Regions from separate parts of the Lysinibacillus sp. C5.1 genome, predicted to be linked through region 2. Evidence: riboswitches for the same ligand, from Rfam matches in the RefSeq annotation. Region 2 holds a riboswitch; the other holds the start of a gene.
The links. A riboswitch is a leader RNA that binds a small molecule or an ion and turns the genes downstream of it on or off. The one in region 2 is predicted to bind S-adenosylmethionine.
Positions count from the first base shown of each region.

Region 1 (4,219 bases), 470 kb from region 2:
GACAATGGCGTTTCATACGAAGAGGTACACATCGTTGAACAAGCACCTACGAAAGAACAATTAAAGCAATATTGGCAAGCGAGCGGGTTGCCACTGAAGAAGTTTTTTAACACTTCTGGCATGAAATACCGTGAACTTGGATTGAAGGATAAATTGGCGGAAATGCCGGAAGATGAGCAACTTACACTGCTTGCGTCAGATGGTATGCTAATTAAACGACCAATCGTGACAGATGGAAAAAAAGTAACGTTAGGTTTTAAAGAAACAGAATTTGAGCAAGCTTGGAAATAACTGCTTTTATCCTTGTTTTTATGAAAGAAGTATGGCACACTGATAGTGAATATATTACATATTTATGGAGGGGTTTTTGGCATGAGCACACCTAAAGACTTACGTTACTCTGAAGAACATGAATGGGTAAAATTAGAAGATGGTAAAGTACGTATCGGTATTTCTCACTTCGCACAATCAGAACTAGGAGATATCGTTTTCGTTGAGCTTCCACAAGTTGGCGACGAAATTAAAACAGATGATCCATTCGGAAGCGTAGAATCAGTAAAAACTGTTTCTGAACTTTACGCACCAATTTCAGGTACTGTAGTTGAAGTAAATGCAGACTTAGAAGATAGCCCAGAATTCGTAAATGAATCACCATATGAAAAAGCATGGATGATCGTTGTAGAGCCTGCTGATGCATCAGAGATTGAAAACCTTATGACAGCTGAGCAATACGAAAAATTGATTGCAGAATAAACAAGCCTGTAATAGAAAAACGTCGGCAAATTTACCGGCGTTTTTTATTATATAATGCTACAATTTTTCGGCGCAATCTTAGGAATTGCTAGTGCCATGAATTAATGGAAACGCTAAAAAGTTGAGATGCAATAGTATGAAATTCGGTTATTCAAATGTTATGCTGTAGTAGATAACTGTCTAAATGGGGGTGGCGTGATGTTCGAAGGCAAATGTTTAATCGTGGAAGGCCGTTCGGATAAGCTTCAAATTGAACCTATTCTTAGTGAAGATGTTACAATCCTTTGTACAAATGGTACAATTGGTGTGCATCAATTAGAAGAATTACTCGACCCATATGAGGGCTGTGAGCTCTATACATTTTTTGATGCGGATACATCAGGCGATAAACTACGTGCATTAATGGATAGACATTATCCAGAGGCCGAGCATTTACGGACAATGCCAACATATAAAGAAGTAGAAACAACACCGAGGAAAGTGCTAGCGACGATTTTATTGCGTGCTCATTTTTCAATCCATAATGAATATATTTTGTAAGGTTGCGTGAAATCATGGAAGAATGGTCAAAAGAGCAGTGGGAAACGGCTGTACAGTCTGGAGACAAAACTGCCTTTTATTTATATACACCGATGTGCGGAACTTGTGCCGTTGCATCTAAAATGATGAATATCATTGAACAGTTACTGCCAGAGGTAAAAATAGGCAAGGCAAATATCAATTTTTTAGAACAAATAGCTTTTGATTTTCAAATTGAAAGTGTACCTTGTTTACTTGTTAGCGATGGAGGAGAGGTTATTGAAAAGATTTATGCCTTTCAATCCGTACCATTTTTATACGAATTGTTAAAAAAACCAATTGACTGAACTTTGCTAGCGTGGTAAAGTAACAAATATATTAAAAAACTATTAAATATATCGAACTCTTATAAAGAGCGGCGGAGGGACGTGCCCTATGAAGCCCGGCAACCATCACATTTGTGAAAAGGTGCCAAATCACCCAAAGATTTATCTTTGAAAGATGAGAGAACGGTTTAGCGTATAAAGTACGTGACCCCTTCTACTTGTCTTGAGAGAAGGGGTTTTCTATATGAGAAAAGGAGTATTCGCTATGATACAGCTTCAAAATATTACGAAGAAATACAAAACCGCAAATGGCGAATTGATTGCTGTCAAAGATGTAAATCTTTCGATTAACAAAGGTGAAATTTTTGGCATTATCGGCTACAGTGGTGCTGGTAAAAGTACGATGATTCGTTTATTAAACGGTTTAGAAAAACCTACTACAGGTACAGTGAAGGTCAATAATCAAGAATTTTCATCTATTAAGGGGCAAAAGCTCCGTGATGCTAGACAAAAGGTAAGCATGATTTTCCAACATTTTAACTTACTTTGGTCCCGAACAGTGGCAGAAAACATTGCTTTTCCACTAGAAATAGCAGGCGTTTCTAAGCGTGAGCGAGAAGCACGCGTGAAAGAACTAATTGCACTCGTTGGCTTAGAAGGTCGCGATAAAGCGTATCCTTCACAGCTATCAGGTGGTCAAAAGCAACGGGTTGGTATAGCGCGAGCCCTTGCCAATAATCCAGAAGTTTTGTTATGTGACGAAGCTACATCTGCACTTGATCCAGAAACTACAGATGCAATTCTCGATTTACTAGTTGATATTAATGAACGATTAGGCTTAACCATTGTGTTAATTACGCATGAAATGCATGTTATTCGCAAAATTTGTCATCGTGTGGCGGTGATGGAAGCTGGAGAAATTGTAGAGCGCGGTGAAGTATTGCAAGTGTTCCAAGCACCTCAAGCGGCAATTACAAAAAAATTCGTCTCTCAAATTACTGATACGAAGGAAACGCAGGAGACTGTTGCACAGCTTAGAGCGAATTATCCTACAGGGCAATTGGTCAAGCTTGTCTTTGTAGGAGAAAAAACAGAGCAGCCCGTAATATCGCATTTAGTGAAGCAGTTTGATGTAGAAATTAGTATTGTTCATGGTAATATCTCACAAACTAAAAACGGCGCATACGGCACACTTGTTGTGCAGATTGATGGCTCAGAGACAAATGTAGCAGCTGCATTAAATTATTTGAATACAGTTGAAGTACAAACGGAGGTGATTGCAGATGCTAACTAATCTCTTTCCGAATGTCGACTGGGAAAAAATGTGGTCTGCCACATATGAAACACTTTATATGACCACTATCTCAACGGTCATCACGTTCATACTTGGTTTAGCCATTGGTATTATCCTCTTTTTAACGAGCCCGAACCAACTATGGGCAAATAAAATCGTAAACTTTTTAACGGGGTCAATCGTCAATATATTCCGTTCGATACCATTTATCGTGTTAATTATTTTACTAATACCGTTTACAAAGTTTTTACTTGGAACAATCCGTGGAGCAGATGCAGCTTTACCAGCACTTATTATCGGTGCAGCACCATTCTATGCACGAATGGTATTAATTGCACTACGAGAAATTGATAAGGGCGTTATAGAAGCAGCGCGCTCAATGGGTGCAAAAACGTCCACGATTATATGGAAAGTACTAATTCCAGAATCATTACCAGCACTTATTTCTGGGATTACGGTAACGGCTGTTGCCCTTGTTGGCTATACAGCAATGGCTGGTATTATTGGTGCTGGCGGTCTAGGAAACTTAGCCTTTTTAGATGGCTTCCAACGTAATCGCCAAGATGTGACATTAATGGCAACTATTTTGATCTTAGTAGTCGTATTTATTATCCAATGGATTGGCGATATGATTACTTCGAAAACAGACAAACGTTAAAAAGGTTATACCGGTTATTTACCGCTAACATATTATTGTTTGAACAAAATAAAGGGAGTGTAGACAAATGAAGAAGTTATTAGCAGGATTATTTTTATCAGTACTTGTACTAGCTTTAGCAGCTTGTGGTGCTGGTAACAAAGATGAAGCAGGTTCAACAACTGGAGATAAGGCAGACGACAGTGCAAAAACTGAAGAAAAAGTAACATTAAAAATAGGTGCTTCTAACACACCTCACGCAGTTATTTTAGAAAAAGCAAAACCGATTTTAGCTAAAGAAGGCATTGACTTAGAAATCGAAACATACCAAGATTATGTATTACCAAACCAAGATTTAGATTCTGGAACAATTGATGCAAACTATTTCCAACATATCCCTTATTTAAATTTACAAATTAAAGATAATGACTATGATTTTGTAAATGCTGGCGGTGTACACATCGAGCCAATCGGTATTTACTCTAAAAAATATAAATCTCTTGAAGACCTTCCTAAAGGTGCAACAATCTTATTATCTAATTCTGTTTCAGACCATGGTCGTATGCTGTCATTATTAGAAGCAAAAGGCTTAATTAAATTAAAAGATGGTATCGATAAAACTGCAGCTGAAATTAAAGATATTGTAGATAATCCGAAAGACTTTAAATTTGATGCGAATACTGCACCAGA
Region 1 is NZ_CP066226.1:3,680,089-3,684,307, reverse strand. It holds gene I5435_RS18120 (arsenate reductase family protein) at 1-291, shown strand, start outside; gene gcvH (glycine cleavage system protein GcvH) at 373-753, shown strand; gene I5435_RS18110 (toprim domain-containing protein) at 952-1,293, shown strand; gene I5435_RS18105 (thioredoxin family protein) at 1,308-1,619, shown strand; SAM riboswitch class I at 1,676-1,780, shown strand; gene I5435_RS18100 (methionine ABC transporter ATP-binding protein) at 1,864-2,892, shown strand; gene I5435_RS18095 (methionine ABC transporter permease) at 2,882-3,550, shown strand; gene I5435_RS18090 (MetQ/NlpA family ABC transporter substrate-binding protein) at 3,618-4,219, shown strand, end outside.
Region 1: another riboswitch for S-adenosylmethionine. It lies ahead of I5435_RS18100 (methionine ABC transporter ATP-binding protein); the one in region 2 lies ahead of I5435_RS20415 (bifunctional homocysteine S-methyltransferase/methylenetetrahydrofolate reductase).

Region 2 (4,219 bases):
AACGGGAGCTAGTGTACAACGAAACAGGGGTATCTTATATCTATACAAATGACGAATTACATGCGATCCCTGCTGATTCAACATTCGGTATTCCAATGAGTTTAGCGTCTCTTGAAGCGAGTACACTAGTATCAGAAGCAGGTAAACAACAGGCATTACAAGATTTAACAATGCCGAATAAAGGCTTTACTAAGGACAGCTCAATCGGTGAGTTTTTAACATATTACTTAGGGGAAGAACTTGTACAAAATCAAATTGCACCAGTATTAGCTGGGGTATATTCGGGTGACCTCCATCAACTGTCGATAGCATCTACCTTACCGTACATAATCGACTATAAAAATGAGTACGGTAGTATTATTAAAGGTTTTGAGGCAAATCGCGAACAATTTGTAAAAGCTTCCAACAAAAAGTTTATTTCGTTTAAACAGGGCTTATCATCACTTATCCATCGTCTTGAAGAAACGTTAACAAATGTAGAAATTATTAAAGGCGTAGCGACAACCAATGTAAAAAAACAGGAAGAACATTATACAATTACATTAGCAGATGGAAGCATGTTTGAGGCTGAGCACATAGTATTAGCACTGCCAAATGAAGCCGTACAAAGCTTATTACAGGACCCATCTTTGGATCGCTATTTTAAAGAATTTACTACAGCCTCTGCCATCACCATTTACTTGGGCTTTGATGTACCGGACGCAGTGTTACCGGCAGATGGGACAGGCTTTATTGTGTCACATAACTCGAATGTACAATGCAATGCCGCAACATGGACAAGCCGAAAATGGAAACATACATCTGCTAATAGCAAATTGCTCGTGCGCCTCTTTTATAAGAGCATTAACCCTGCGTATGAAACATTACGTATGATGACAGATGAAGAATTGACAGCTGTAGCATTAGAAGATGTAAAGAAAAGTTTAGGCATTGATGAAAAACCAATGGTTGTAAATGTAGCCAAGTGGATCGATCAAATGCCAAAATACGATTTGGCACATCATGAGGCGTTGAAAGGCTTAACAGCGGAGCTTGCAGAACGGTATCCCAACTTATCGATAGCAGGTTGCTCATATTTCGGCGTAGGTATTGGTGCTTGTATTCAAAATGGTAAAAAAATAGGCGAAGCGCTTGCGGAAAAACTAGTATCACGGTGAAGTTAAAGCTAAAATAATATTTTTTTCGTGAGAAATCTTCTTTGTTAAGTGAAATAGTCTTGACTCTATCGCCTGTAAACGATATGATTCTTTTAATTATTTGAAAAATTCATACTATATTCTTATCAAGAGAAGCCGAGGGACTGGCCCTATGAAGCTTCAGCAACCAACTTATGTCAGGTGCTAAATCCAGAAGACCTTATTGGTCGAAGATGAGAAGGAACAACAATTGCGATTCGTTAAAGCCTTCTTTTTGTAAAAGAAGGCTTTTTATATTTTGGATACAAGGAAAGAGAGGGCTACGATTTATGGGATTGCTAGAAAAGTTAAAAACACATGTGCTTACTGCGGATGGAGCCATTGGTACAGTATTATATGGTTACGGCTTAGAGTACTGTCATGAGGAAATGAATGTACAAAGACCGGAGTTAATTGAAAAAATTCATAGAGAATATATAGCCGCTGGTGCAGATGTCATTCAGACCAATACTTACGGTGCAAATGCGATTAAATTAGCACGTTACGGCTTAGAATCACGAGTGCAACAATTTAATGAAGCGGCAATCACGATTGCAAAACGAGCGGCAGCTGATGGCGGGCAATTTGTTTTAGGGACAATTGGTGGCATCCGTGGCATTCGTAAAAGTGATGCTACATTAGAGGAAATATTATTGACTGTTGAAGAACAAGCAAATGTGTTACTTGCAGGCAATCCTGATGGTCTTTTACTTGAAACGTATTATGATTTTGAAGAGTTAAGTGCAACGTTAAAAATGTTACGCAGCAAAACAGAGCTACCAATTATTGCACAAGTATCCATGCATGAGCCGGGTGTGTTGCAAAATGGAATGACGTTAAATCAAGCATTACATGAGTTACAAGCTCTTGGTGCAGATGTAGTAGGCGTCAATTGTCGTTTAGGTCCCCATCATACAATTCAAGCATTTGAAGGTGTGGAGCTTCCTGATAAAGCATTTATGTCAGCATATCCAAATGCGTCACTACTAGATTTAGAGGATGGGCGTGTCGTTTATGAGTCAGAAGCTGATTATTTTGGCCGAGCGGCAGTTGCATTGCGTGACCAAGGTGTTCGTTTAATCGGTGGATGTTGTGGTACGACACCTAAGCATATAGCAGCTGCGAAGAAATATTTAGAAGAGTTAACGCCGGTTGAAGCAAAGTATACGAAACCTGAAAAAGTAGAGATTGTGCGGGAAGCGGAACCTGCGACATATGAACCGCTACATGAAAAGGTGAAGCGCGAACGTTCGGTTATCGTAGAGTTAGACACTCCAAGACATCTAGAAATTGACGGTTTTATTCAAGGGGCAAAAAAATTATATGAAGCAGGTGCAGATGTCGTGATGATGGCTGATAATTCGCTTGCGTCTCCCCGCATTAGTAATGTCGCTATGGGTGCGTTATTAAAGGAGACACATGGTGTACGACCGTTGACGCATATTACGTGCCGTGACCGTAACTTAATTGGTCTACAATCCCATTTAATGGGCTTAAATGCACTTGGCATTCATGATATTTTAGCGGTTACTGGAGATCCAACAAAGGTAGGAGACTTCCCAGGTGCCACAAGTGTTTATGATGTTTCATCCATGGAGCTTATTCAATTAATTAAACAGTTGAATGAGGGGATATCATTTTCCGGTAAGCCACTTCGTAAGAAAGCAAACTTTTCTGTTGCGGCAGCATTTAACCCCAATGTTCGTGTATTAGATCGTGCAGTAGCACGCTTAGAGAAAAAGATTGAACATGGTGCGGATTATTTTATTTCTCAACCTGTTTATACAAAAGAAAAAATTGTGGAAATTTATGAAGCAACAAAGCATTTAGACGCCCCAATCTATATTGGTATTATGCCAGTAACGAGCTATAAGAGCGCCGAGTTTTTACATCATGAAGTACCAGGGATTAAATTATCAGACGATGCACTATCACGTATGAAGGCGTGTGGTGAAGATAAAGAACGTTCAACATTAGAAGGGATTGCAATTGCCAAAGAGTTAGTAGAAGTAGCGGCAGAATATTTTAATGGTATTTATTTAATTACACCGTTTTTACGTTATGATATGACGCTTGAATTAATGAAATTTATCGGACAATTGGATGAACAGAAAAAAGGAGTAAGTATAGATGGCTAAGCACTTGATTGAAGAGCAACTAGAGAAACGAATTTTAATTCTGGATGGCGCAATGGGTACAATGCTTCAAAATGAAAACTTATCAGCAGAAGATTTTGGTGGTGAGGAGCTTGATGGATGTAACGAGAATCTTGTATTAACTAGACCCGATGTGCTTGAAAAGGTTCATCGAAAATATTTAGAAGCTGGTGCGGATATCATTTGCACAAATACGTTTGGCGGTACACCTCTCGTATTAAATGAATATAATCTTGGGGCTAAGGCGGAAGAGATTAATAAACGTGCTGTGGAAATTGCACGCAAAGTAGTGGATGAATTTTCTACTTCAGAATGGCCACGTTTCGTTGCCGGAGCGATGGGCCCAACGACGAAAACGTTATCAGTCACTGGCGGTATTACCTTTGATGAACTAGAAGAAAACTTTTATGTACAGGCAAAGGCTCTAATTGAAGCAGGTTCAGATGTACTGCTACTTGAAACGAGTCAAGATATGCTCAATGTAAAAGCGGGGACACTAGGGGTGTCACGTGCGTTTAAAGAGACGGGCAAAGAATTACCGGTGATGATATCCGGCACGATTGAACCGATGGGTACAACATTAGCAGGGCAAACAATTGATGCTTTTTACATATCAATCGAACATATTAAGCCGCTTTCAGTCGGTTTAAACTGTGCAACTGGTCCAGAATTTATGACCGACCATATTCGTTCACTAGCAGAGCTTTCTACTGGCTATATTAGCTGTTATCCGAATGCAGGTTTACCGGATGAGGAAGGTTGCTATCATGAATCACCCGAATCCCTATCACAAAAATTAAAAGGTTTTGCGGAAAAAGGCTGGCTGAATATTGTCGGTGGTTGTTGTGGGACAACACCAGCCCATATTGCAGCAATTAGAGAAGTACT
Region 2 is NZ_CP066226.1:4,153,323-4,157,541, reverse strand. It holds gene hemG (protoporphyrinogen oxidase) at 1-1,157, shown strand, start outside; SAM riboswitch class I at 1,277-1,376, shown strand; gene I5435_RS20415 (bifunctional homocysteine S-methyltransferase/methylenetetrahydrofolate reductase) at 1,466-3,313, shown strand; gene metH (methionine synthase) at 3,306-4,219, shown strand, end outside.